One region of the Bradyrhizobium roseum genome, then DNA from elsewhere that is predicted to be linked to it. Evidence: predicted binding sites of a transcription regulator. Region 1 holds the regulator's gene; the other holds the start of a gene.
The links. The regulator PhoB, encoded in region 1, activates phosphate uptake and scavenging genes when phosphate is short. The targets are predictions, from matches to a motif close to TGTCATNNANCTGTCAT.
Positions count from the first base shown of each region.

Region 2: QUH67_RS21250 (STN domain-containing protein) is a predicted target of PhoB. The motif match lies at 7,375-7,391, and genes of this name have one in related genera.

Region 1 is NZ_CP129212.1:7,074,113-7,088,701, reverse strand. Features, by position in the region: gene QUH67_RS33620 (lysylphosphatidylglycerol synthase domain-containing protein) at 103-1,164, shown strand; gene QUH67_RS33615 (ATP-binding protein) at 1,206-2,498, shown strand; gene QUH67_RS33610 (ATP-grasp domain-containing protein) at 2,942-4,024, shown strand; gene QUH67_RS33605 (permease) at 4,021-5,082, shown strand; gene QUH67_RS33600 (thioredoxin family protein) at 5,097-5,333, shown strand; gene pstS (phosphate ABC transporter substrate-binding protein PstS) at 5,729-6,739, shown strand; gene pstC (phosphate ABC transporter permease subunit PstC) at 6,890-7,888, shown strand; gene pstA (phosphate ABC transporter permease PstA) at 7,893-8,738, shown strand; gene pstB (phosphate ABC transporter ATP-binding protein PstB) at 8,735-9,556, shown strand; gene phoU (phosphate signaling complex protein PhoU) at 9,568-10,284, shown strand; gene phoB (phosphate regulon transcriptional regulator PhoB) at 10,295-10,999, shown strand; gene QUH67_RS33565 (GcrA family cell cycle regulator) at 11,178-11,687, opposite strand; gene QUH67_RS33560 (aspartate aminotransferase family protein) at 12,206-13,414, shown strand; gene argF (ornithine carbamoyltransferase) at 13,414-14,340, shown strand; gene QUH67_RS33550 (Hsp33 family molecular chaperone) at 14,543-14,589, shown strand, end outside.
Region 2 is NZ_CP129212.1:4,422,671-4,437,259, forward strand. Features, by position in the region: gene QUH67_RS21235 (filamentous haemagglutinin family protein) at 1-4,765, opposite strand, end outside; gene QUH67_RS21240 (FecR family protein) at 4,909-5,892, opposite strand; gene QUH67_RS21245 (RNA polymerase sigma factor) at 5,945-6,490, opposite strand; gene QUH67_RS21250 (STN domain-containing protein) at 6,495-7,301, opposite strand; gene QUH67_RS21255 (HlyD family type I secretion periplasmic adaptor subunit) at 7,422-8,732, opposite strand; gene QUH67_RS21260 (type I secretion system permease/ATPase) at 8,736-10,481, opposite strand; gene QUH67_RS21265 (choice-of-anchor I family protein) at 10,597-14,589, opposite strand, start outside.

The DNA.
Region 1 (14,589 bases):
CACTCCGGCTCAAAACGCGCTACCAAAGGGATCAGGGAGCAGCGTAGCGCCGGCGGGGGTCACGCCATAACCGTCGTCGTATAAGCGCAAGTCGAGGTGTCGATGCTGGAAGCCATACGCAGGACGGTATCGTTTCTGCGCCAGAAGCAGGTCCTGCACAAGCTCGGGCTCTTGATCAGCGTCGCGGTGATCGCCGTTGCGTGCTACGTGCTCTATCACATGCTCCGCGGCATCGACACCAACGAGGTGATCGACGCCATCAAGCGCACCGAGCCGCGCCAGATCGCGCTGGCGGCGCTGTTCGTGGCGGCCGGCTATTTCACCCTCACCTTCTACGACTGGTTCGCGGTCCGCGCGATCGGCCATGGCCACATTCCCTACCGCGTCAATGCGCTGGCCGCCTTCACTTCCTATTCGATCGGCCACAATGTCGGCGCCAGCGTCTTCACCGGCGGCGCGGTGCGCTACCGGATCTATTCGGCCTGGGGGCTGAATGCGATCGACGTCGCCAAGATCTGTTTTCTCGCCGGGCTCACCTTCTGGCTCGGCAATGCCGCCGTACTCGGGCTCGGTATCGCCTATCACCCGGAAGCCGCGGCCTCGATCGATCAGCTCCCGGTCTGGCTCAACCGGCTGGCGGCGTTCGGTATCCTGCTCGGACTGGTCGGCTACGTGGCCTGGGTTTGGGTCCAGCCGCGCGGGGTCGGCCGCGGACCGTGGACGGTCACGCTGCCCGGCGGTCCGCTGACGCTGTTGCAGATCGCCATCGGCATCGTCGATCTCGGGTTCTGCGCGCTGGCGATGTATATGCTGGTGCCGGACGAGCCCCAACTCGGCTTTATCGTGGTGGCGGTGATTTTCGTTTCCGCCACGCTGTTGGGATTCGCCAGCCATTCGCCGGGCGGGCTCGGCGTTTTCGACGCCGCGATGCTGGTCGGATTGTGGCAGATGGACCGGGAAGACCTGCTCGCCGGCATGCTGCTGTTCCGCGTCCTGTATTATATCGGACCCTTTGTCATATCTGTAATCTTGCTGACGCTTAGAGAGATTATCATCGGAATGCGATCGAAGCGCCTGCGCAAGCCGGCGCATGGTGCCGATGCCGAGCCGGCGAGGCATGAGGCCGCCGTCTATGTGCGCGAACGCGGCGACACGGGCACCTGACGCCGCAGCAGGGGCTTTGCAAGCAAAGGAAAGCCTGCGTCATGGCGATCGAAGATTCCAGTTCCTCCTTCTTTGCTCCGTGGCCGGACCGGTTGCGGCATTCGGCCATCATCCTGCTCGCCGCGGGCCTTGCGCTGTGCGCGCTCGTACTGCTGGCCGATCTCTCGCTGGCGCGCGCGGTGGCAGTATTCATCTGCATCGCCGCCGCCGCGCTGGTGCCGTGGCGGCTGCACCATGTGGCGGTCTCCCGTGACGACGCCCGCGCCGTCAGCCCCGTGGAGTCCGCGGCCGTCCGCGCCGTCGTCGCCGGCATGCCCGATCCAGCCGTGCTGCTCGACCGTGCTGGCCGTGTCCTGCACCTCAATGCCGCGGCAGCCCAGCTTGCGCCGGCCTTGCGCAAGAACGAATTGGCGCAGTTCGCGCTGCGCTCGCCGGAGATCATCACCGCGCTGCGCGAGGCGATCGCGACCACCGAGCCGCGCCGGGCGACCTATCTCGACCAGGTGCCCGTCGACCGGTGGATGGAATTGATCATCACGCCGGTGCCGGTGCCGACGCTGTTCGGCGGCACCGAGAAATGCATGCTGATGACCTTCCACGACCAGACGCCGCTGCGTCGGGTGGAGGAAATGCGCGCCGACTTCGTCGCCAACGCCAGCCATGAGCTGCGCACGCCGCTGGCGGCGTTGTCCGGCTTCATCGATACGCTGCAGGGTCCCGCCAAGGAAGACGCCAAGGCGCGAGAACGCTTCCTCGGCATCATGCACACCCAGGCAACGCGGATGGCGCGGTTGATCGACGATCTGCTGTCATTGTCGCGGGTCGAATTGTCGGCCCATGTCCGGCCCGACGTGTCGGTCGATATCGTGCCGATCATCCGCCAGGTTGCCGACGGCCTGGAGCCGCTGGCCAGGGAACGCCAGGTCGAGATCGAGATCGACCTGCCGGCCGAGCCCGTGACGATCGCGGGTGACCGCGAGGAACTGCTGCGGCTGTTCGAGAACCTGATCGAGAACGCGCTCAAATACGGCGCGTCGGGCGGGCGGGTGATCGTCTCCCTGACCCGGGCCACTTCCAGCGAAGGCGCGCCGGAAATCCGCATCAAGGTCCGGGATTTCGGCCCCGGCATCGCGCCCGAGCACCTGCCGCGGCTGACCGAGCGCTTCTACCGGGTCGATGTCGGCGACAGCCGCGCACAGGGTGGAACCGGGCTCGGTTTATCTCTGGTGAAACATATCCTTATCCGCCACAGGGGCCGGCTCCTGATCGAAAGCGTGCCGAAAAACGGTGCGACTTTTTCCGCATGTTTTCCCCAGCCGAAACCCGTTTCTTGAAGCGGCCGTCCAGGTTCATTTCGCCCACATTGACCTAGAACAAGGGTTGGCCTGCCGAGGATCGTTAAGGATTTCAGGAGGCGATCCGAAGGGAATGAAAGGCACAATCCGATGCCCTTTGCTCCCCGGTTCAACGCGACGGAAGCCCGCGGGGCGTGGTCGCGCTCTGCATTGGCGGCGGACAGGGAATCGCGCTGGCGGTGGAACGGGTGACAGAGGACGGACAGATGAATGCTTCGACGGTGGACGCCCGATCGATCTCCGAGCTTCTGAATCAGGAGTGCTTCTGCGTCACGCTCGATCGCGACGCCCTGTGCGACGCGCTGGAGCGGACGGTTGGAGACGCGGAGTTCTGTGCGACGTTCATCCGGGCGCGCCCGCATCTGTTTTCAAATGCGCCTGTGTTCATCTCGGAATCCGAGACGATTGAGATGCTTCGCATCGTGCGGGCGATCGAGGCCGCGACCAGATTGCCGGGCTATCAGCACGCCGCGTTGTCCTGGGCGCCGGAGTTCGCGCGGCATGATTTCGGGCCGCGCGGTGCCTTCATGGGCTTCGATTTCCATGTCGGCACGGCGGGCGCCAGGCTGATCGAGGTCAATACCAATGCGGGCGGCGCCTTCCTCAATGCACTGCTGGCGGATGCGCAGCGGGCCTGCTGTACAGAGATCGAAGCCGCTCTGGGGAAAACCAGCAACGTCAATTTTGAATCGGCGGTGCTGCGCATGTTCCAGCATGAGTTTAACCTCCAGCGCCGGGCCGCCGCGCTGAAGCGGGTTGCCATCGTCGATGATCGGCCCGAAGAACAGTATCTCTACCCGGAATTCGTGTTGGCCCAGCGCTTCTTTGCGAAGCACGGCATCGAGGCGGTCATTGCCGATGCCGGACAGCTCAGTTACGCGCGGGGTCAACTGTCGATCGATGGTCGCCCGATCGATCTCGTCTACAACCGGCTGGTGGATTTTTCCCTTGATCGCCCCGGGCACGAGGCGTTGCGCGCGGCCTATCTCGACAACGCCGTCGTGGTTACGCCCAATCCGCATGTGCACGCTCTGTATGCGGACAAGCGCAATCTCGGACTGCTCTCCGATAGGGCGGCGCTGCGCGGCTGGGGGCTTTCGTCGGCGATGGCCGAAGATCTTTCCGGGGTGCCCCATACGGCGGTCGTCACGTCCGACAATGCAGCTCACCTTTGGGAGAGAAGGAAGACGTTGTTCTTCAAGCCGGTCAGCGGGTACGGCAGCAAGGGCGTCTATCGCGGCGACAAGATAACGAAGGGGGTGTGGGCCGAGGTGATCAAGGGCGGATACGTCGCTCAGGATTTTGCGGCTCCCGGCGAACGGATGGTCAAGCTCGACGGCACGCGCGAGGCCCGCAAGACCGACGTCCGGCTCTACGTCTATGACGGCGAGCTTCTTCTGACGGCGGCGCGCCTCTACCAGGGCCAGACCACGAATTTCCGGACGGCAGGCGGTGGGTTCGCGCCGGTGTTCACGATTTCGGCCTCGGAAAGACACGCCGCATGAGCTTGGGGTCCATCACCGAACGCGCGCCTCGCACCGGCCCTTCGACCGCCAAGTGGGTCGGCGGGACGATCGTCGCCCTGTTGCTCTGGGGCCTGGTGTACAGTCAGCTCGTTCCGTTTTCGCAATGGGTCGTGTCGTTGGCGCCCATCGATCCCAAGAGCCACCTTGGCGAGGCGCTCAGCTTCTTCGTCTACGACACGCCGAAAGTCCTGATGCTGCTGACACTCGTGGTGTTCGGCATGGGAGTGGTGCGCAGCTTCTTCTCGCCGGAAAAGACGCGCGCGCTTCTTGCCGGAAAGCGGGAAGGCGCCGGCAACGTGCTGGCGGCTGGTCTCGGGGTACTCACCCCATTCTGCTCGTGTTCTGCGGTGCCGATGTTCATTGGTTTCGTCAGCGCCGGTGTTCCCCTTGGCGTCACCTTCTCGTTCCTGATCTCGGCCCCGATGGTGAACGAGGTGGCGCTCGGGCTTTTGTTCGGGCTCGTCGGCTGGAAAGTGGCGCTCACCTATCTCGGCTTCGGCCTGTTCGTCGCGATTACGGCAGGCTGGGTGATCGGCCGCCTGCATCTCGAAAACTGGCTGGAAGAATGGGTTCGCAACATCCGCGCGAGCGCAGCCGAACTGCCGCCGGAAGATGTCACCGCTGTTGATCGTATCAAGACGGGTATCGAAGCCGTGCGCGAGATCGTCGGCAAGGTTTGGCCCTGGATCATCGCGGGCATCGCCATTGGGGCGTTGATTCACGGGTACGTACCGTCGGACCTGCTCGCCTCGATCATGGGACAGGGCGCCTGGTGGTCGGTACCGGCCGCGGTCCTGATCGGAATTCCGATGTACTCGAACGCCGCCGGCATTATCCCGGTCGTTCAAGCCCTGCTTGCCAAGGGGGCGGCGCTCGGGACCGTGCTCGCCTTCATGATGTCGGTGATCGCGTTGTCGGTTCCGGAGATGATCATCCTGCGCAAGGTATTGAGTCTGAAGCTCATAGCGGTCTTCGTCGGCGTTGTCGGGACGGGCATCCTTGGGGTCGGGTTACTGTTCAACCTGCTGTTCAACTGAAACGAGGGGGATCCATGAAAGACGTCAAGGTGCTCGGCCCGGGCTGCAAACGTTGTGTCGCTACGGCCGAGATGGTGCAGGCCGAAGCGGACAGGCTGGGAGTACCCGTCACAATCGAGAAAGTGACCGACTACGCGGCGATCGCCGGTTACGGCATCGCCTCGACGCCGGGCGTGGTCGTGGACGGCAAGGTTGTGCATGCCGGCGGATTGCCCAAGCCGGAACACCTCGCCACATGGCTGGGCGCCTGAAGGGGCCGCGCGTCTCGAATAAGAGGTCACGGCGCGGCGTCTTGCTTGCACGGTAATCTCGCCAGCACCAAGGAAGCCGAGATTTCGACGGCTTACTCAACAGAAAAGCATAAGTTCCCGACGGACTTGGATCCGGCGTAATCGGGATCGCGATCCTTGGCTGACGCCGGCCCGGTCGTCCTCTAAAAGTGCACAAAAAACCGACAGCCTTCAGCGCCGGATTTCCCCAGGCAAAGGGCGGCTTAGGCATTAAATTCAAGATATTTCAATGGCTTGGCAGTGTCATCCAACTGTCATCGAACCTTCGTAAAAGCTCTATCGACCGCTCCTAGACCAGCGGCAAGTGAGCGCTATCGGGCGCAACAAGCGCTTCGCTCACCAGATGGAGACCAACCATGAATTTCATGAAAGCTATCGTCGCTGCCGGCCTGGTCGCCGCTTCGACGTCGTCATTCGCTGCCGACATTACCGGCGCGGGCGCGACCTTCCCGTTCCCGCTCTATTCGAAGTGGGCCGATGCCTACAAGAAGGAGACCGGCAACGGCCTGAACTATCAGTCGATCGGTTCCGGCGCCGGCATCAAGCAGATCGTGGCCAAGACCGTGACGTTTGGCGCCTCCGACATGCCGCTCAAGCCGGAACAGCTTGACAAGGAAGGCATGATTCAGTGGCCGCAGGCGATGGGTGCACTGGTGCCGGTGGTGAACCTTGAAGGCATCAAGCCGGGTGAACTGGTGTTTTCCGGCGAGCTGCTCGGCGACATCTATCTCGGCAAGGTCAAGACCTGGAACGATCCGGCGATTGCCAAGCTCAACCCGAAGCTGAAACTACCTGCCGACGCCATCACGGTCGTGCGCCGTTCTGACGGCTCCGGCACCACGTTCCTCTGGACCGATTACCTCTCGAAAGCCAATGCCGAGTGGAAGACGAAGGCAGGTTCCGGCACCGCGGTCGAGTGGCCGACGGGCGTCGGCGCCAAGGGCAATGAAGGCGTTGCAGGCAATGTCAGCCAGACCAAGAACTCGATCGGCTATGTCGAGTACGCTTACGCCAAGCAGAACAAGCTGACCTACGGCGCGATGATCAACAAGGCCGGCAAGACCGTACAGCCGACCATCGGGGCCTTCCAAGCTGCGGCTGCCAATGCCGACTGGGCGGGCGCCAAGAACTACTTCGTCATCCTGACCGACCAGCCCGGCGAAGCGTCGTGGCCGATCACCGGCGCGACCTTCATTCTGATGCACAAGGATGCCACCGACAAGGCGGCGTCCAAGGAAGCGATCAAGTTCTTCAAATGGGCTTTCGAGAAGGGCGACAAGATGGCCGAGGAGCTCGACTACATTCCGATGCCGGAGCCCGTGGTCAAGCTGATCGAGAAGACCTGGTCGGCCGACATCAAGAGCTGATCGGCAAGTGCCTCACAATAAGCTCGCTCAACCCGGTCTTGGCCGGGTTGAGCACCCCTCTCGGGATAGGAGAGGCAAGAAAAATGCGCGAGCCCAAAAAAGCCGTGCACCGACGTCCGGGTCATTGGGCTATAAGTACAGGGGATTGGCGTGGCAGAAATGGCGGTTGAGCGCGACGTAATGGATGCTGCCGGACCTTACGATCGTGCGAGGGCGCTCAGCGCCTTCAAGTTCGGCGACGTCACCTTCTACTGGATTACGCGCGCCTGCGCGATCTCGGTTCTCCTCATCCTCGGCGGCATTATTCTATCGCTGATCGTCGGCGCATGGCCGGCGATGCGCGAGTACGGCGCGGCCTTCCTGTGGACGCAGCGCTGGGCGCCGTCGGCCGATCCGCCGGTTCTCGGCGCGCTCGGTCCGATCTACGGCACGTTGATCACCTCCGTGATCGCGATGATGATCGCCATTCCGGTCGGCCTCGGCATTGCGGTGTTTCTCACCGAGATCTGTCCGATCTGGCTGCGTCGTCCGATCGGGCTTGCCGTCGAACTGCTCGCCGGGATACCCTCGATCATCTACGGCATGTGGGGCTTCTTCGTGCTGGGCCCGTTCCTGGCCAACAATTTCCAGCCGTTCATGATTTCCGTGTTCGACGGCGTCCCGGTGCTCGGAACCATCTTCGCGGGTCCGCCGTCCTATCTCAGCCTGTTCAACGCGGCCTTGATCCTCGCCATCATGGTGCTGCCCTTCATTACCGCGATCTCGGTCGACGTCTTCAAGACGGTGCCCCCGGTATTGAAGGAAGCGGCCTATGGCGTCGGCTGCACCACCTGGGAAGTCGTCCGCAACGTCGTCATTCCCTACACCCGGGTCGGCGTGATCGGCGGCATCATGCTGGCGCTCGGCCGTGCGCTCGGCGAGACCATGGCGGTGACCTTCATCATCGGCAATTCGTTCAAGATCCAGTCCTCGATCTTCGCGCCGGGCACCACGATTTCCGCCGCGATCGCTTCCGAGTTCGCCGAGAGCGATGGCTTGCATCAATCCGGCCTGATCCTGCTAGGCCTGCTGCTGTTCGTCTTGACCTTCTTCGTCCTGGCGGCCGCGCGCCTGATGCTGATGCGGCTGGAAAAGAAGGCGGGGAGCTAAGATTATGAACCCGATCTACGCATCCCGCCGCCGCAACAACATCATTGTTAAGTTTCTCTGCCTGGGCGCCGCCTTGTTCGGTGTCACCTGGCTGGCGCTGATCCTGTTCACGCTGTTCTACAACGGTCTCGCCGGGCTCAACCTCGCCGTCTTCACCCAGGATACGCCGCCGCCGGGTTCGACCGACGGTGGCCTGCGCAACGCCATCGTCGGCTCGATCATGATGACCGTGATCGGGGTCGGCATCGGCGCGCCGCTCGGCCTGTTCGCGGGAACCTATCTCGCCGAATACGGCAAGCACGACAAGCTGACGTCGGTGATCCGTTTCATCAACGACATTCTGTTGAGCGCGCCGTCGATCATTATCGGCCTGTTCATCTACGGCGCGATTGTGGTGCCGATGGGCGGCTTCTCGGCGTTCGCCGGCTGTCTGGCACTGGCCGTGATCGTGATCCCCGTGGTGGTCCGCACCACCGAGGACATGCTGGGACTGGTGCCCAATCCACTGCGTGAGGCAGCCTCCGCGCTCGGCCTGCCGCGCTCGCTGGTGATCCGGCGGATCGCCTATCGCGCCGCGCGCGCGGGCCTGATCACCGGCGTGCTGCTGGCGACAGCGCGCGTTGCCGGCGAGACCGCGCCGCTGCTGTTCACCGCGCTGTCGAACCAGTTCTTCAGTCTCGACATGACCAAAACGATGGCGAACCTGCCGGTCACCATCAACAACTTCGTGCAGAGCCCCTATGCCTACTGGAAGCAACTCGCCTGGAGCGGGGCGCTGCTGATCACGCTCACCGTATTGGCCCTGAATATTGGCGCGCGCGTTCTCGGCGCCGAGAGGACATCCAAATGACCGAACTCTCCGTATCCGTGAGTAATGCGAGCGGATCCGTTCCGCAGGTGGCGCTGCCCGAGGCGCCGCCAAAGGTGACCGCCCGCGGCTTGAATTTTTACTATGGCGAACATCACGCGCTGAAGGATATCAATCTGACGCTCGGCACCAACCGTGTCACGGCCTTCATCGGCCCGTCCGGCTGCGGCAAGTCCACGCTGCTGCGGATCTTCAACCGGATGTACGATCTCTATCCCGGCCAGAAAGCGACCGGCCAGTTGATGCTGGACCAGACCAACATTCTCGACCCCAAGCTCGACCTCAATCTGCTGCGCGCCCGTGTCGGCATGGTGTTCCAGAAGCCGACGCCGTTCCCGATGACGATCTACGAAAACATCGCCTTCGGCATCCGCCTCTATGAGAAGATCTCCAAGTCCGAGATGGACGGCCGGGTCGAGAAGGCGCTGCGCGGCGGCGCGCTGTGGAACGAGGTCAAGGACAAACTCAATGCCAGCGGCCTTTCGCTGTCCGGCGGCCAGCAACAGCGGCTCTGCATCGCGCGTACGGTCGCGGTGCGGCCGGAGGTGATCCTGTTCGACGAACCCTGCTCGGCGCTGGATCCGATTTCGACCGCCAAGATCGAGGAACTGATCACCGAACTGGCGGAGGACTACACGATCGCGATCGTCACCCATAACATGCAGCAGGCGGCGCGCGTCTCCGACAAGACCGCCTTCATGTATCTCGGCGAGTTGATCGAGTTCGACGACACCAACAAGATATTCACCTCCCCGAGCGATCGACGCACGCAAGATTACATCACCGGCCGGTTCGGTTGAGGAGATAGAAAATGGCTTCTGAACACACCGCCAAGGCGTTCGACAGCGACCTCCAGGAATTGACCCGTCTCGTCGCCGAGATGGGCGGCCAGGTCGAGCGCATGATCACCGAATCCGTCGACGCGCTGGTCCGCCGCGACGTCGCGCTCGGCAACCGCGTCGTCGCGGCCGATGTCGAGGTCGACCGTCTGCAGCACCTGATCGAGGAGCGCGCGGTGCTGACCATCGCACGGCGCCAGCCGATGGCGGTCGATCTGCGCGAGATCGTCGGCGCCATGCGTGTCGCCACCGACCTGGAGCGGATCGGCGATCTCGCCAAGAACATGGGAAAGCGCGTCGCCGCGCTGGAGAATGATTTTCAGCCGCTGAAGCTCATTCGCGGCCTGGAGCACATGACCGACCTGGTGCAATCGCAGGTCAAATCGGTGCTGGACGCCTATGCGGCGCACGACCTCCCGGCGGCGCTGGCGGTATGGAAGGGCGACGAGGAAGTCGACGCCATCTGTACCTCGTTGTTCCGGGAACTCCTGACCTATATGATGGAAGACCCGCGCAACATCTCGTTCTGCATTCACCTGATGTTCTGTGCCAAGAATATCGAGCGGATCGGCGATCACGCGACCAACATCGCCGAAACCGTGTTCTACATGATCGAAGGCCAGCAGATGCTCGACAAGCGCCCGAAGGGCGACATGACGACGTTTGCCACCACGTTGCCTAGTACTTGAGGAATAAAAGATGAGCGCGCGCATTATGGTGGTCGAGGACGAAGAAGCGCTGACCACGCTGTTGCGCTACAACCTCGACGCCGAAGGCTATGAGGTCGAAACCGTCGGCCGCGGCGACGATGCCGATACGCGGCTGAAGGAGCGCATTCCCGATCTCGTCGTGCTGGACTGGATGCTGCCGGGCCTGTCGGGTATCGAACTGTGCCGTCGCTTGCGGGCGCGGCCGGAGACCAAGCAGTTGCCGATCATCATGCTCACGGCGCGCGGTGAGGAGAGCGAGCGGGTGCGTGGCCTTGCGACCGGCGCCGACGACTACATCGTTAAACCGTTTTCGGTGCCGGAGTTGCTGGCGCGGGTGAAGGGTCTGCTGCGGCGGGCAAGCCCAGAGCGGCTCGCTACCGTCTTGACCTATGGCGATATCGAACTCGATCGCGAGAAGCGCCGCGTCGCGCGCTCGGGCCGCTCGATCGATCTCGGCCCGACCGAGTATCGGCTACTGGAATTTTTCCTGGAGCATCCCGGCCGCGTGTTCAGCCGCGAGCAATTGCTCGACAGCGTCTGGGGCCGCGACATTTACATCGACGAACGCACCGTCGACGTCCACATCGGCCGGCTGCGCAAACTCCTCAACCCGGGCCGCGAACAGGATCCGATCCGCACCGTGCGCGGCGCGGGATATGCGCTGGATGATCGGTTCGCGAAGGTGGAGTCGTAGCACGGCTCCAGTGCCTCACCCTGCATTCTATCGCCGTCCCCGCGAACGCGGGGAGCCATAACCACGAATCTCGATTGTTGAATTGAGCCCGGAGCTCACGCTCGCCAAAACCCCACACACCTGTGGTGATGGGCCCCTGCGTTTGCAGGGACGGCCGCTTTGGAGTATCGCGCGCGACTTAACGGGTCGGCTTCGGTGCCGCACGCCGCCGATCGGACGCCGGCTGATACGCCACGCGCGAGTGATGCGCGCAGTAGGGCAGTCCCGAAAGCGCCTTGCCGCCGCAGAAGAAGAATTCCGGGCTGGCGGGATCGCCGACCGGCCAGTGGCAGGTGGCTTCGTTGAGTTCGAGCAGCGACAGCCGCTGGCTCATCGGCACCACGTTGTCGAAGGCGATCGGATCGGGTTCGATCTCGACCTCGAAGGCGTGCGCCAGCGCGGTGTTGCCGCGCGAAACCGGGCGCGACACGCGCACCATCTGCTGGGCCGGGCGCGCCTTGCGCTGCCGCGGCGCGGCCGAGGAGGGTGACTTGGCGCGGCCGGAGAGGCCCAGCCGGTGCACCTTGCCGATCACAGCGTTTCGGGTCACATTTCCGAGTTCCGCGGCAATCTGGCTTGCCGACAAGCCGGCTTCCCAGAGCTTCTTCAGCTGCTCGACGCGATCGTCGGACCAGGTCAATACCGTCATCGTAGTCTTTCCTTCGCACCGCGCCGGCCGATATGGGGCAGCGCGGGCGACGTCATTCGTCTCAAAAAACCCTGCGGTCAGAATCCCTTAGCCCTCGCCGGGCGCGGAAAGCGCGCCCGAACGTGTACGCAATACAAAATGGACTCTTAGGGATAAAAACCGCCGCACGAGATGTCGTACCCGACAGCCCAAAAGCTACAATATGGCGTGACTCCGGCGCAAGAGTCCGCGCCCCAACGTCCACATGTTCCGACATGTAGGCACGATACTGCGTGTTTTCCACCACACCGCAATCCTACGGATTTAGCCCTCCTGAGATGCAGGAAAGGCGTGTTCCATGGCGTGTTGACAGCGCTCCGCGCCCACATAGAATGCCTCTCACGTGCCGCCCCAAAGAGGCGGCACGTTTCGTTTCGCAAGACCGGCTGTCGCCGCCTCGCGCCAAGGCACCGATGTCAAGGCACGGACGTGCTCCACGGCAGGTCTTGAAGACAGGGCTCGAACCTCAAGTGATTGCCATGACCCATAGCGCCGCCTCGCATTTGCTCCCCGTCTTTGCCAGGGTCGACCTCGGCTTCGAACGCGGCGAAGGCTGCTGGCTGACATCGACCGGTGGCGAGCGCTATCTCGACTTCACCTCGGGCGTCGCGGTCAACGCGCTGGGCCACTGTCATCCGCACCTGATCGCGGCGCTGCAGGAGCAGGCGACAAAACTCTGGCACATGTCGAACCTGTTCAAGAGCCCGGACGGAGAGAAGCTCGCCGCGCGGCTGTGCGAGCAGAGCTTCGCCGACATGGTGTTCTTCTGCAATTCCGGCGCGGAAGCGATGGAAGGCGTGATCAAGCTCGTGCGCCGCTATCAGTTCTCCAAGGGCCATCCCGAACGCTATCGCCTCATCACCTTCGAGGGCGCGTTCCACGGCCGCACGCTCGGCACGCTTGCCGCCACCGGCTCCGCCAAATATCTCGAAGGCTTTGGCCCGCCGATGGACGGCTTCGACCAGGTGCCGCACGGCGATCTCGAAGCGGTGAAGAAGGCGATCGGTCCGCATACCGCCGGCATCCTGATCGAGCCGGTGCAGGGCGAGGGCGGCGTGCGTTCGGCGCCGCAGTCGTTCTTCAAGGCGCTGCGGCAGCTCTGCGACGAACACGGCCTGCTGCTGGCGTTCGACGAAGTGCAGACCGGGATGGGCCGCACCGGCGATCTCTTTGCCTACAAGCGCATCGGCGTCACCCCCGATGTGATGTCGCTGGCGAAAGCGCTGGGCGGCGGCTTTCCGATCGGCGCGGTGCTGGCGACTGCGGAAGCGGCCAGCGGCATGACGCCCGGTTCGCACGGATCGACCTTCGGCGGCAACCCGCTGGCGATCGCCTCGGCCAATGCGGTGCTCGACGTCATGCTCAAGCCCGGCTTCTTCGACCACGTGCAGAAGATGTCGCTGCTGCTGAAACAGAAGCTCGCCTCCGTGGTCGACCGCTATCCCGCCATACTCGCGGAAGTGCGCGGCGAGGGGCTCTTGATCGGCGTCAAGGCCGTGGTTCCCTCGGGCGATCTCGTCAACGCGCTGCGGGACCAGAAATTGCTCACCGTCGGCGCCGGCGACAATGTGGTGCGCTTCCTGGCGCCACTGATCGTGACCGAGGCCGAGCTCGAGGAGTCCGTTCAGATGCTGGAGCGCGCCTGTGTCGCGCTGTCGGGCAACCAGTTAAAGAAGGCGGCGGGATGATGAGTAAACCCGTCCGCCACTTCCTCGACATCAATGAGCTGCCGCCTGTCGAGTTGCGCAACATGCTTGCCGCGAGCGCCGCGATGAAAGCGAAGCTGAAGGCGCACGAAAAGGCCACGAGGCCGCTCGAAGGCAAGACGCTGGCGATGATCTTCGAGCGTCCCTCGACCCGCACACGGGTGTCGTTCGATGTCGGCATGCGCCAGCTCGGCGGCGAATCCATCATGCTCACGGGCGCGGAGATGCAGCTCGGCCGCGGCGAGACCATCGCCGACACCGCGCGCGTGCTGTCGCGCTATGTCGATGCGATCATGATCCGCATCCTCAACCACGATGCGCTGCTGGAGCTCGCAGCGCACGCCACCGTGCCCGTGATCAACGGGCTGACGCGGCGCTCGCATCCGTGCCAGGTGATGGCCGATCTGATGACTTTCGAGGAGCATCGCGGGCCGATCGAGGGCAAGACCGTGGCCTGGACCGGCGACGACAACAATGTGCTGGCGTCGTGGGCGCATGCGGCGGAGCGATTCAAGTTTCAGCTCAATGTCGCGACCCCGCCGCAGCTCGCGCCAAACAAGGCGATGAAGGACTGGATCAAGGCGACGCAGGCACCGATCGTGCTCGGCACCGATCCCGAAGCCGCCGTGCGCGGTGCCGACTGCGTCGTCACCGACACCTGGGTCTCGATGGGCGACAAGGACGGCGAGCACCGCCACAACGTGCTCAAGCCCTATCAGGTCAATGAGAAGCTGATGTCGTTGGCCAACAAGGACGCGATCTTCATGCACTGCCTGCCGGCGCATCGCGGCGAGGAAGTCACCGATGAGGTGATCGACGGCCCGCAGTCAGTGGTGTTCGACGAAGCCGAAAACCGCCTGCATGCGCAGAAGGGTATTTTGGCCTGGTGCTTTAACGAAGTGGCGTAGCTCTTGACGTCGTCCCCGTGAGCGAAGGGCCACGTGCCGCGTGATCTGACGATTGCCGAAGTGTGTCAGACGTGGTGCTTCACGATTGCACCCTGTGGCTATGGGTCCCTGCGCCAGGTGCGCAATTGCGCACAAGGCAACGACCCGTGGAGGGAGCTCTGGCCCCCTTCAATTTTCGCTTCTCGACCCCAGATAAGGCGCCATGGATTCACAATCAGACGCAAAAATCACGATCGAGGCGCCGGTTCG
Region 2 (14,589 bases), 2.7 Mb from region 1:
ACCAGGCGTCGCCATTCCTGGTGTAACCATACGGCACGATCGCGCCTTCGGCCGATACCGATGTCAGGCTGCCCTCGCCGAGCACCAGTTGCTGGCTGGCGCGCAGCGTCAATTCACCGGTCGGGGCGCGCAACGTGCCGAACTGCTCGATGATCGGGGCTTCGATGGTCAATTTTCCGCCGGCCGAGAGCGGCGCGCGGCTCGGTCCGTTACCGAGGATCGTCACCTTGACGGGCGACTCTATTTTCGCATTGACGCCCGAACTCGGATAGAGCTGCGCGGCCTGAAGCGTGAGATTGCCGTCGGCATGCACCAAGCCGTCGACCCGCATATCGCTGCGGCTGCGCAACACGGTCTCGGCGATGCCGTTCGACACCAGACCGCCGACGACGATGTAGCCGGCATCGACCTCGAGGCGGCCGGCGAGCGACGCCGCAACCGCCGGCGCGGTCTCGGCGCCGCCGATGCTGACGTAGTTGGCCCTGATGAGCGCCGAGTCGCCATTGCTCTTGTTGAACTGGGAGGCGCCGAGCGTGATCGACGCGCGTGCTTCGAGCGTCACGGCACCATCGAAGACGAGCTTGCCCGGCGCCGACATCGCGACATGGTCGAAGCCGCCGCCCTTGAGGCCCGCCACCGTGACGATGGTTTCGGCGGGACGAACCAGTCCGGCGAAGTCGAGAGCAAGGCCATCATTGAAGTATTGCAACTGTTCGGCGGTAAGCCCGAGTTCTGCCAGCGGATCGCTTGAGGGCAACCGCGCGATGTGCCCGTCCTGCACCGTGAGGAACGAAGGCTGGACCGCGTTGACCATCTCCTGCGTGATGATCAGCGGCACGCCAAAGCCGATGAAATCGTCCCAGTTGATGTTGAGCGCGTCCTGCCAGGTCGATCCGCCGATGAAGCTGGCCAACTCCGTGAGGTAGCTCAGGAACGCCTCACGCGATACCTGGTTGGACTCCGCCGTGATGGTGAGACGACCGCCGGCCGCTTTCGGTCCGCCCGGCAGGCCGACATAAGTCGAGGCGATGACGCCGTAGCTGCGCGACGAGATCGAGATCGAACCGGCATCGCTGGCGATCGAGGCTGGAACCCACTTTGTCTTCCCCTCGCCGCGCATGGGGCCCGCGACTTCGGACGGCAGATCGAGCACGGCCGACGTTCCGGACACGTCGAACAGCGAACCTTCCGACAGCACGAGATGATCGCCGGCGACCGTGATCTGACCGCCGCCCAGCACCACCCCGACGCGGTTCTGCTGGTGGTCGAGGCTGACCACCGCCGCACCCCGGGCCTGCAGCCTCGCCTGCGGCTGAAGCAGGACTTCCGCGCCGTCCAGATTGATCGTGCCTGCCGGTGCATCGATGGTTCCCGCCACCGTGAGCCGGTTCACCGGTCGCAGGTTGATAACGGCCTTGGTATCGCCGCGCAACACGGCGCCGGCGCCGATCCGCACGTTGCCATCACCGAGCAGCTTGAGGCCACTCGCGATCAGCGTGATCGCCGCCGGCGTGCGCGCGATCCGCTCCTCCGGATTCAGCACCTTGACGCGCCCGGCGTCGGTGATGCGGGCGCCGGAAGCAAGCCTCGCGGCAGCGGCGTAATCCAGTTCCACGCCGACGGCGACCGGCGCGACCACGACATTGTCGGGAATCTCGATGTTGCGGCCGTCCAACGCGATCTGCGAGAAACCGCGATCGCCGAACAGCGTTGCCGGAAGATAGAGCGTATCGGCCGCGGTCGGTCGCGTGCCGCCGACCTGGATATTGGGAGCGGCAGCATTGCTGGCAATTGTCGTGATCTGCCCCGGCGGCACAATCCGCAGCGAGCCGCCCGAGGCGGCTGCATGGGCACGCATGTCGAGACTATCAAAATCAAAACCGACGCCGGCGCCGATCGTCACCGAACCGGCATTGCCTGCGACGATCCGCGACACGCCGCGCCCTCGGCCGGTGGACTTCACCCAGCCGCCACCCGAGACGTCGATGACGGCGCCGCGCGCCACATGCAGATTGTACAGTTCGACCGTTCCGCCACGCGTGACGATATTCGAGGCCAGAACCGGGTCCAGGACGTCGTTGACCCAGGCGCCGCTCAGGTCGATCACCGCATGCGCCCCGAGGCTCGATGTCAGGGCGCTCGTGCGCAACGCTCCGCCGGCAATCCGCACGCGCCCATCGATCACCAGGTCCTTGCCGTTGACCACGAGCGTGGCGCCGGGACGCATCTCGATGTCGGCGTCGGCCGCAACCGTGCTTTGGTACTCCGTCAGCAGGGTGATCCCGGCGAGGCCCGAACCGCTGAGGAAATCCGGCCTCAACGTGACATGACTCTGATTGTTGCTGAAATACGCAGATCCGAGCGCCGACGCGGCCGTGAAGTTTTCCGCCAGTTGAGGAGCGCTCGCCGAAATCAGCAGCGTGCCCGGCGAATAGGGCCGCTCGGGATCGGAGTTGCCGCCGACTTGCAGGCTTCCGGCCTTGGGATTGCTCTCCCGCTGACGTTCACCGACGACCACGTCGCCACGCACGGCGCCGTCGAGCGCGAAGGCACGGCCGGCGTAGATCTTCGCCGAGCCCGCAGCCTGGCCCTCGGTATAACCGGCTTCATAGCGATCGCGGCTGAGGCCGGAATAGGTTTCGGTTACCCCCCAACGCTCGTGGGTAACGGTGAAGCCTTTGGCAATTCCAACATAGATGCGATCAGGGCTGGCGCGGCTCATGTCGTAGAGGCGGCCGTCCGCCCCGATCAGCCTGGTGGTCCGGACAATGCCGCCTTCATAGTGGATCGAGCCGCCCGACACGTCGAGCATCGACCCGGTCCGGGTAATCACGTCGCCGCCGGCCTTGATGAATATCTCGCCGCCGACCGTTGAAAGCGTCGCCAGATCGGTCTTGGTGTTATTCAGCCAGCCCGACAGGTTGGCCAGCGGCGAGCCATACCAGAGACCGGGCTCACTGAACCACTGGACGCTCGCCATCGGACCGTCGGCGAACCGCCCGGTTGCGCGGCGATCCACATAGATCTCGCGCTGGCCGCGCAAGAAGCTCTCGCGCAGCAGCGGAGAGTCCTGCAACTCGTTGATCATCAGTTCGACCGTGACGCTGTTGCGCTCCATCGGCACGAACACATCCAGCAGCCCGGCGGTCGAAAGCAGCGCATCGTTGCCGATGTAGATCCGGCTGCCGTCGCCGGCCGTATCGAGGCCGGCACCGAATCCTTCCCCGGAAAGCCGCGGATTGGTCGCCGCCACGACGCTGATCTTGCCGGCCGGCACGATGATGCTGGCAGCGTCCTCGATGTCGATCAGCTTGCCGCGAAGTTCCACCAGGCTCTTCTCATAGCGGGTCAAGAGCGCGGACTGCTCGATCTGCGAGGCATCGGTGGCATCCGGGACGACGGACGTCGTGCTACCGGCGCCAAGCGTCAGGGTGCCGGAGAACAGGTTGGTCAAGCCGACTGCGCAGGAGTCGCTGCAGATCTGCGAGGTGCCGCCATCCCAGGCCTGCAGGCGGATCGAACCGCTGCGATTGTTGAGCGCGGTGGTGGCGGAGAGTTCGCCGTTCTGGTCGACGTTGCGGGCATGGAGGGTGATGTTGCCGCGCTCGGCGATGATTGAACCGTCGTTGACGACGCGGAAGCCGAGCGCCTCGGCGCGGGCGTTGAGCCGCGCCAGCACCGCCGGCGTGTCCGACGTGTACGACGACTTGCCGTCAAGAAGTTGTTCCGGGACCGCCGACGTGACGATGTCGAGACCGCGCACCGCGGGATTGGCCGCGAGGTAGACCTGCTCGCCGGCGCCGAGGATGACCTGTCCATCCTGCGCCTGGATCTGCCCGCCATTGCGAACAGAACTGCCGAACATCATGACCTTGCCGCCCGGTTGCGCCATGATCGCAGCACCGGCTTCCACGGATACTGTTCCCGGGACGTAGCCCGGCGTATAGCCTCGAACCACTTCGTTGGGTGCGTGCTCGCCGAATGTCGGCAGCGCGTAGCCATTGCTGCCGCCGATCTCGATCTGCAGCAGCGTCGCGATGCCCTTCGTGTACTGCTCGTTGGACAGGCTGAGGCTAGACGCGACGAACGTATTGACGTTGACTTGGCTGGACCCGCCGAAGACGATGCCGTTCCTGTTGATGACGTAGACCTGCCCCTCGGCCTTGATGGTGCCGAGGATGCGGCTCGGGGCAAGGCCCGGATCGAGGACGCGATTGAGTGCGATCCACTGGCTGGCATTGGCGCCGCCGGCGGTCTGGTTGAAATAGAGATCGGTCTCGCGCCCGACGTTGAAGCTGTTCCAGGTCAGGATCGCCTTTTGCTGGGTTTGCTTGATCTCGACCCGCGTGCGGCCGCCGACATTTTCGTCCTTCGGCAAATTGGCTCCTTGCCACAGGCTCGGATCACTGCCCACGCCGGGCGCGACCTGGAGTCCGCCCCCGCCGATGCCATTGGGCACATTGCTTGAGGCAGCGACCGCCGCGGCGCGCGCGGCGTCCTGGGTGGCCCTCAAAGCGCGAACCGATTGCGCGGCGCGCGCGAGCGCATTCTGGGCCTGCCGCGCGGCCTGCGTCGCCTGCCAACTGGGAGCCTGCACCAGCGGTGCGACAGGCGCGGAGTTCGTCGCACCTGCCTGCAGGCTGCGGCCGGCGGCGTGCTCGCCGCCGGCGACCAGCGCCACGGCGCTGACACTCGTCAGCAGCGCCAGGCGCCACCAATTCCGGGACGATCCGAGTATCCGGCTGCCGGTGACACGTGCTGACATGGTAACCCCTGATTTTCAGTCTTCCGAGGGCGGGCGACGGGTTGTTGCCCCATCGACACCTAAGACAGTCCGCGCTCCGCAAGACCGAACCGCGTCACTGAAAAAAAATCTGGAGAGCTTTGGCGGAGGCAGATCCTGAGCTTTCAGCTCAACAACACGATACCGCCCGGCAGCCGTGTCACCTTTGCGTCATACGCATCCCGGACGAGCGCGATGATGTCGTCGAGCCGGTCGATCTGGAAGCTGGCCTCGACCGAGCGGCGACCGAGGCGCCGGTTCATCAGGACGATCTTGCCGGGCCGGTAACGATTGACTTCTTCGATCACGCGGTCGAGCGATTCATTGCGGAAGACCAGCATCCCCTCTTGCCACGCCGTCACCACCACGGGATCGACCGTGACGACCTCGTCCAGGCCACGGCTGCCATAGAGCACCTGTTGCCGTTGGCGAAGCGTGGCGACGTTCCCACCCTGTTCGACGCGAACCTCGCCATCGAGGCAGGTCACGCATACGTCGGACCTGTCGTGCCGAACGTTGAAGTGGGCACGGCTCGCGATCGTCCTGCCATCGCCAGCGATCACCACGAACGGCCTGACGGGTGACTGGGTCAGAACTGCGGCTTCTCCGGCGACCAGTTCGACGGCTTCGTCGCCACCGGTTGAGCGGATCGACAGGCTGCTCTGAATGTTCAGATTGACCGACGTATCGTCGGCGATCGCGATGCGACGCTGTTCGCCGATCGTGGTTCGATAGTCGGCGGTCAGTTCGGGCAGCGACGGCCAGAGCCGCAGCGGCGGATAGACGACCATGGCCGCTGCGGCGGAGGCGGCCACGGCGCTCCCCAGAAACGCGCGCCGTCCCAATCGACGCCCCGAACTGGCGTGCTGCGCCGCCACGGCCCGCTGCGCGCCGACGCTCGCGATATTCCTGGCGGCGGCGTGGCTGCGGTCCCATAACAGATTGACCTCGGCGAAGGTCACGGCATGCGCGGTGCTTTGCAGGCACCATTGCCTGAACGCTGCCGCATCGCGCTCGGTCGCGGCCCCTGACGTCAGACGCAGCAGCCACGCCTCCGCCTCGTCGCGGAGGCCGACCGGATCGTTCGGTGGGCGGTCGGACGCGATCATGTCTTTCGCTGCTTCTCGGGCTCGACGGATTGCGAATAGGACACCTGCACTCCTATGACTGTTCCTCGGAGCGCGGACCGAACCGCCTGACGATCTTTCTTTCCAGCCGCTCACCGCAATGTTCAAGCGCCCGCTTCAGTTCCTTTTCGACCATCCGGGTTGAGATGCCGAAGCGGGACGCGATTTCCCGGTGCGGCGCTTCCTCAAGGCGCGATGCGATGAAAATTGCCCGGCGACGGGCCGGTAACTCGTTGAGCGCGCGTTCGAGCGCCTCGATGTCACGGCGCCCCTCGGCGATCCGGGCCGGGTCGAGCGCGCCATCGGCGATATGCCGAAGCGCCTCGATTTCGGATCGGCCGAGACGGCGGCTGTCAATCTGGCAGTGATCCGCTGCGAGGTTAAGCGCAATCCGATACAGATAGGCCCGCGGATCCTGCACGACGGCGACGGTGTTCATGCGGGCCACGCGCAGATAGGTTTCGTGCAAAACCTCGTTGGCGAAATCCTCCGAGCCAAGGCGCCGCGACAGCCGCTTCCTGAGTTCATCGTAGCTGCTGACCAGAAGCGAGCGCAGCGTGGCCTGACTGGTTTCCTCCATCAGGTCACCGTTGCGAGCCGGTGACGCGGGAAGCACATTCCGTGTCCAGGCCGAGCGCCCGCGGAGCAACCACGACGGTGACAGGCTGCGGGAGGCCCGCCGGTTGCGACATCTCGATCACGAGCTTTTTCAGTCCGTCGGAGATGATCGCATCCCGGCCCCGAATCCCCGTCGAACTGAGAAACTCGGACCTTTCAACGCTGCCCGACCGGTCGATCCACAACTGCAGCGCCATCCTGTAACGGTCGGGCCTCGTCTCCTCGTTCTGGCACAGCACCCGCCTGAGCGCCGTTTGAACGGCGAGAAAGTAGCGGCTGTACTCGCGACTGCCGCTCTGCGGAACCGCCGGCACAGGAACGAGGGTAAAGGCGGCGGGGTTGGCATAGCGGGCAGTCAGGCCCGTTCCCGCAAGCAGGCTGCGCAAAGCGCCTTCGTGAGAGAACACACCACTGACCGGGGCCGATTGACGTCCGGCCGTCAGTTCTCCATCGACAAGAACCGCGACCTTGGCAACGGCGCTGTAGGCGCGCAGCGCCGTCGCAAGCGGCTGCGATGGAATGTCGAACGTGGTGTGGGCTGTCGTCGTCAACACTGTCGCGGCCTCTTCGGCAGTCGCGATCGATATCGTCCTGCCGGCCTGCAGAGGTTCGACCACCCCGGCCAGCACGCCGCCAGCGAACATCAGCAGGCCGAGCGCCGGCCGCCCAGTCCAGCGAGAGCGCGACAGATTGCGGACCAGGACTCCGATCAACGAAGGCCAGGCCCGTTCGTCCCTGGGATCATGCGGCCCACCACGCAGCCGGTCCAACATCACGCGCGCTTCCGAATGCCCGGCCAATTGGCGTCATTGTTCGCCATCGAGAGCCAATGTTAAGCGCCCTTTGATGATCGTTATGTGACGCCGGTGCGCAAGTGCAGAACCCGGACGGCACTACCGTTCGCGAAATGCGCGGGCAACCTGGTCGAACAGCGGCTTGGTGAGATACGAGCCGACCGTCCGCTCGGCGGTCTTGATGAACGCTTCGACGGGCATACCGGGCAAGAGCCTGACATCGCCGAGGCGCGCGAGTTCATCGGGACCGATGGCGATGCGCGCGGTGTAATAAGTCACACCGGTGCGTTGCTCCGTCGTAACGTCGGCCGATACCCGGCTGACCGATCCGTTGATCTCGGGCGTGCTACGCTGGTTGAAAGCGGAAAACCGCAGCGCGGCAGTTTGGCCGACCCGCACCTGATCGATGTCCTGTGGCGAGACCCGCACCTCCACCGACAAGCGTTCGGAAGCCGGCACGATCAGCATCAACTGCTCGCCCGCGCTGATGACGCCGCCCACCGTGTGGACGTTCAGTTCGTGCACGGTGCCCGAGATTGGGGCGCGGATGTCAATGCGCCGCAACTGGTCTTCGGCCGCCACCTTGCGCTCGGCATATTCGCCGGCCTTGCCGTCGATCTCGCGCAGCTCACGCCCGACTTCGCTCGCCAGTTCGCGATCGATCTGGGTGATCTGAAGTTCGATCTCCGATATCTTGCCCCGCCCCTGCGCCGCCGCCGCGATCAGCTGCGCGCGTTCTCCGTCGAGCCGCGCGGCTTCGCGTTCCAGTGCGGTGAGCCGGTTCATCTGAATGAGCTGCTTTGACCAGAGCTCGCGAACACCTTCCAGTTCGTTGTTGACCAGAATCAGTTCCCGGGATTTCGCCGCCTGCTGGGCCATGATCCCGTTGGCCTCCTCCTGGAGCTGGGCGATCCGTTCGCGCAACTGCCGCTTCTGGCCCAACCGAGTAGTGCTGCGCAGCTCAAACAGGCGCCGTTCATCGGCCATCAACTCGACGATGCCTTCATCCTGTCGCCGGTCGTTGAACGCCGACGGCCATGACATTTCCGATGCGCCGTCGCGTTCGGCCCGCAACCGCGCGCGCCGTGTCGTCATTTCATCGAGCGTCCTCGATACGATCTTGAGGTTTGCCCGCGTCATGGTCTCATCGAGACGGACCAGGATGTCGCCGGCCGATACATTCATCCCGCTGCTGACCGCGATTTCGCCGACCACGCCACCGGTCGGATGCTGAACTTTCTTGGCGTTGGATTCGACGACGACGCTTCCCGGCGCGATCAGCGCGCCGGAAATCTCGGTGGTGGTGGCCCAACCGCCGACGCCCCCGGCAACGAGCATGACCGCTGCCAGCCCAAACACGATATGGCGTCGGATGGACGGACGCGCGTCGAACAAGTCCCGATCCGGCATGCGCTATCCCTTGACCGCTTGAACAATCTTGGACGCACTGACGACGGGATCGCGGCGCAGCACCTTGGCCAGCACCTCGTCCTTGGGGCCGAAGGCCTGCTGGCGCCCACCGTTCATCGCAAGCACGTGATCGACCCCCGATAATGCGCTCGGACGGTGCGCGACCACGACCACGATCGCCCCCCGTGCCCGCGCGCCGAGAATGGCCTGGGTCAGCGCTTCGTCGCCCTCGACGTCGAGATTGGAGTTCGGTTCGTCCAGCACGACGAGAAATGGATCGCCGTAAAGCGCGCGCGCCAGCGCGATGCGCTGTTGCTGCCCGGCCGACAACGCCGAACCCTGCTCGCCGATCTCGGTATCGTAGCCTTGCGGCAGCGCAAGCACGAGTTCGTTGACGCCGGCCGCCTTCGCGGCTGCGATGATCGCATCCGGCGTGGCGTCGGGATCGAATCGCGAGATGTTCTCCGCAACCGTCCCTTCGATCAGTTCGACGTCCTGCGGGAGATAGCCGACGTGGCGCCCGAGTTCGTCGGGAACCCATTGGTCCAGCGTCGCACCGTCGAGCCGGACGGTGCCGCGCGCAGGCGGCCACAGGCCGACAAGGACCCGGGCCAGCGACGATTTCCCCGATGCGCTCGGCCCGATCACCCCGAGCCCGTTGCCGGCCTTCAGCGCAAACGTCACCTCGTGCACCACGGCCCGCTGCACGTCCGGCGGCGCTGCGCTGATATTGTCAACCGCGAGGCTGCGTTGCGGCCTTGGCAGCGAGGTAGGACTGCGCAGTTCCGGCAGCAGCATGAGCAGCTTGTTCAGGCGCTCGCGCGCCTGCCGCGCGCCGACGAAGCTGCGCCAGTGCGAAATCGCCAGATCGACCGGGGCAAGTGCCCGCGCCGACAGGATCGACGATGCGATGATGACGCCCGCGGTGGCCTGCTGGTTGATAACGAGGTAGGCGCCGACGGCCAGCACCCCGGACTGCAGCATCATCCGGAATGTCCGTCCCATGGCTCCGAGGCCCGCGGCGAGATCGCTCGACTGCGCATGCCCGGAGAGGAATTTGCGGTTCAGCAACTGCCAGCGACCGGAAATCCGGCCGGTCATGCCGAGCGCCGTCAATGCCTCCGCATTTCGACGGCTGGTCTCTGCCAGCCGGGCGCGCTGGTTGCCGATGCGGTTGGCATCGAGTGACGATTGCTTGGCAAGCAATTCCGACAGCAGCGTCAGCGAAACCAGCACCAATGCGCCGGCCAGCACGGTGACGCCGATCCAAAAATGGAAGGCGAAACAGATCGCGAGATAGAGCGGCACCCAGGGCAGGTCAAAGAACGCCGTCGGTCCGGGGCCGGACAGATAGCTGCGGACGGTATCCAGGTCACGCAGCGGGTGGATCGATTCGCCACGCTTGGGCGCTTGGATCGGCAGGCGCATCACCGTCGCATAGACGCGATTCGACATTTCCTGGTCGAGACGGATGCCGATCCGGACCAGCAGCCTGCCGCGCAGGGCGTCCAGCAATCCCTGAAACAAGTAGAGAACGAGCACCAGAACGAGCAGGCCGACCAGCGTCGGCACGCTCCGGCTCGGCAGCACCCGGTCGTAGACCTCCATCATGAACATGGAGCCGGTCAGCGCAAGAATATTCAGGATCGCGCTGAATCCGGCGATGGCAATAAAGGCCGACCGGCAACGCGCAAGCGCGGCGCTGAGCTCGCTGCGGGCATTTCCGGATGGTTGCCGGCTGACTGTCACTGGGTGCGCTCACTCGTCCGGCCTTGGCCGTAGCCGAGATTTGTTACAGATATCTGACAAGACAATTGGGGGGCGCACGTGCCCCCCAATTCATACGGTCAAGCCAGCCTGGACGTCAGGCGAAGCGGAAGTCGTCCACCGTGAGCGTATTCTTGCTGACGCCGACCACCGTGATGCTGGACCCGTCGGCATACTCGATCTCGGCACCGATCAGGGTGTTCGTCACCGCGCCCGACTGCATCAGCGCATTGAAGTCGGCGAACGCCGCGGCATCGAGTTGGATGACGTCATCGGAGCCCGCACCGGACTTGAAGTCGAACACGGTGTCGCGTCCGTCCCCGCGCTGGAACACGAAGGTGTCGTTGCCCTGGCCGCCATAGAGCAGATCGTTGCCCTGTCCGCCGACCAGCGTGTCGTTTCCATTGTCGCCGGACAGGCTGTCGCGGCCGGCTTCGCCGCGCAGAATGTCCTTGCCGGCACCGCCGGACACAAAGTCATTGCCGTCGCCGGCGTTGACGATGTCGTCGCCGCCTTCGGCGAAGACGAAGTCGGCCGAGCCGCGCGCATTGATCAGATCGACGCCCCCGGTGCCAAACAGCAGGTTGGCGCCGTTGGTGCCGTTGATCACGTTCGCATCCGTCTCGCCGGCGACCGTCAGCGTGAATATGCCGGTCGACGAAGCGTGGGCGGAGTCCTGCGCCGTATAACGGATCGTGACGCTGGCATTTTCGCCATTGTTCAAACCGTCGAACAGGTTGCCGGGGTTGAAATGCAGTTGGCCACTCTGATTGATCGAGAAGGCCGACTGGGCGCTCGCGTTGCTCAGGTTGATGCCCGACACTCCCGTCACCTCGAAGGCCGTCAGGGTCGGCGGAACACCATCCTCGACATCGGTGTCGTTTGCCGTCAGGGCGAACGCCTTCGACTGGTTTTCACCGGCGGTGGCGACGTCGTTCACGGTGACCGGCGCATCGTTCACCGCAGCGACAGTTACGTTCACGACAGCGTCGACCGGCGGCGCGATGCCGTCGCTGACCTTGATCGTGAAGCTATCGTCGCCGTTGTAGTTCAGCTGCGGCGTGTAGATATACTGGCCCTGCGCATTCACGCTCACCGTGCCGTGCTGAGCGGCGCCGGCCTGGAAGCTAAGCGTATTGCCATCCACATCGCCAGCAGCGATCTGACCAACCAGCGCGGTGTCTTCGCTGGTGCCGGCTGCCACCGGCGACGTCACTGTCGGCGCGTCGTTCACCGCCGCGACCGTCACATTCACCGCGACGTCGACCGGCGGTGCGATGCCGTCGCTGACCGTGATGCTGAAGCTGTCGGTGCCGTTGTAGTTCAGGGTGGGCGTGTAGGTGTACTGGCCCTGGGCATTGACGCTCACCGTGCCGTGCTGGGCGGGTCCAGCCTGGTACGTCAGCACGTTGCCATCCGCATCGCCGGCGGCGACCTGACCGACCAGCACGGTGTCCTCGTTGGTGTTCGCCGTCACCGGAGACGTCACCGTCGGCGCATCGTTCACCGCCGTGACGACGAAGCTGACCTTGCCGGTATCCGAACCGCCACGGCCGTCGCTGAGCGTGTATTCGAACGACGCCGCGCCACTGAAGTTGGCCGCCGGGGTGAACTTCACGCCGCCCGCGACCAGCTCCACAGTCCCTCCGACCACATTGGAGACGGCGCTGATCGACAGCGAGTCGAGATCGGCATCGCTATCGTTGCCGAGAATATCGGCGAACGCGATCACGAAGGCCGCGGCGTCTTCGAGGAGGGCCGCCGCCGTATCGTCCACTGCCAGCGGGCCACGATTGACCTGTGCCCCGTCGATGCCGGCGCGGTCGAGCTGCTGGCCGTTGGCGAAGACCACCTTCTCCACACCACCACCAGCCTGCTGGTCCTTCAGCGTGATCACGCCGCCATCGGCAAGCAGGATTTCAGTGTCGTTGCCGTGCTTCTGGAACGTGACGTTCGAGGCGACCAGATCCTGGAACACCAGTTCGTCGGTGTCGGCAGGCGTCGCGGACTTCTCGGTAATGGTGTCGGAGCCGTCTCCCAACTCGTAGGAGTATTGATCCGAACCCGCACCGCCCGCCAGCGCGTCAGCGCCGCGGCCGCCTTCGAGCTGATCGTTCTGCTCGCCGCCGTCGAGCAGATCGTCACCGGATCCGCCGAGCAGGGTGTCGCGGCCCGGTCCGCCGTAAAGCTTGTCGTTGCCGCCACCACCGCGCAACAGGTCGTTGCCGCCATAGCCGAACAGCGTGTCGTTGCCGCCGTTGCCGGTCAGCACGTCGTCCAGCGCCGAACCATTGAGACGATCGTCGCCGGTTCCGCCGTTAAGGGTCACGGCCTGAGCGTCGAGCACGGTGTCGGTACGAACCGCCTGGTTCTGGATGCGAAGGTCACCCGACTGCGGGGTATCGATCGTGTCGTAGGCCGTCGCCGGGGTGCCGAAGTTTTCGGAAATATAGTCCGAAAACGCCTTCTGCTCGCCCAATACGCTGGCTGCGGTGGTTCCGCCTCCGGCAAACCCGGCCGCGGAGGTGAAGTCGAGCGCCTCGTCCACCGGGGCCGACAGCGTGCCATCCGCGAGCAGATAGCGGAAATTCTCGCCATTTGCCTTGGTTGGATAGCCGTCGCCGCCATTGGCGGTGAAGTTCAATGTCACCACCGTGATGACCGAGGGGACATCCGGCAAAATGACGCCATTATCGACCAGCTTGACGATGACATTGCCGTCCTCGTCGATCAGGGAAAGGTCGCGAATGCGGGAACCAGGCGTGGTGCCAACGTTGCCCGGCCGAGTCGGATCGTAGGAGTACGCGACGCCGCCAATCTGCGGGAAGCCGCCATTGTTCGGACCGAGGCCCGCACCCCAGTTGAGGAGGTTGAGCAGGCCCTGCACGGTGGTGTCGAACGCCATCAGCTTGTTGTCAAAGCGCAGCGAGTTTTCGATATCGAGCTGCGAGATCGCACCGCTCGGCTTGTTGGCGTCCGGATTGGCTTCAGTCGGCAGCTTGGTGATCGCGCCGGTGATCGGATCGGGATCGGACACCGTACCGATCGACGATCGGATCCCGCCGCCGTTCTTGAGCGAGATCACGAACGGGACGTCGCCGATCGCATCGCGCAAGGCATCCGCGTTCGCGTCGGCCGAGACGTCTCCGAGGTTGGTTTCCTCGTTACGGATGATGGCGCGCTCACCCTCAAGGTAGACGCTGGAGAACCCGAACAGGTTACCGTCCTTGACGTTGATGACGGATTGAACGGCGTCGGTGACGTCACGGACCTTGTCGCCGCGGGTACCATCTGCGAACGCGGTATTTTCGAGGTTGTCGACCGTAGTGTTGAACGCTTCCGCCACGTTCTCGGCCGTCGAGGCGTACGCACCGTTGATCGACTGGTTTGCCGTGAGGCTCGGGAGAACGACCCGGCCCTGGCTGTCGAAGTCGACGACCAGTCGACCGAGATAGGTGTACTCGCTGTCGGTGTTGACGATCAGCGTGGTACCGCCGTCAGCGCCCGTGGTGACCAGCGGGTAGGTGTCGGCGGCGATCGGGCTATGGCCCGGGAACGCGACCAGTTCGTCGTCGGCATCGGCAAGGCGCGTGTCCGAGCCAGCCGACAGGATGATGTCCACGCCCCTCAGCAGCGTTGCCAGCAGCTTCTCGTTCTGAATCTGCTGCAGATGCGACTGAACGATGATCTTGTTGACGCCCTCGGCGATGAGTTCGTCGATGATCGGCTGCAGCTGGGCTGCGAGCAGCACCATGTCGTTGACTTCGCCGTTGGCGCCGGGACCGGTGGGGAACCCCTTTACCTCGGTGCCGGTCGGCGAGGAGATCGATTCGATCAACTGCGTGGTCGCACCAACCAGGCCGATCTTCTCGGTGCCCTCCGTGATCACCACAGCCGGCGCAATCCGGCCCTTCAACGTATTGGCTTCCTGGGTCAGCGTCCCCGTTCCGTTGCCCACCGTATTGGTGAAGCGCGGGTTGAGGTCGGCGTCGCCCGAGAAGTCGAGATTCGATGACAGGTAGACGAAGTTCGCACCGGAATAGCCGGCAACGCTGCCGGGCGTGAACGAATCGCGCAGGACGCGTGACCC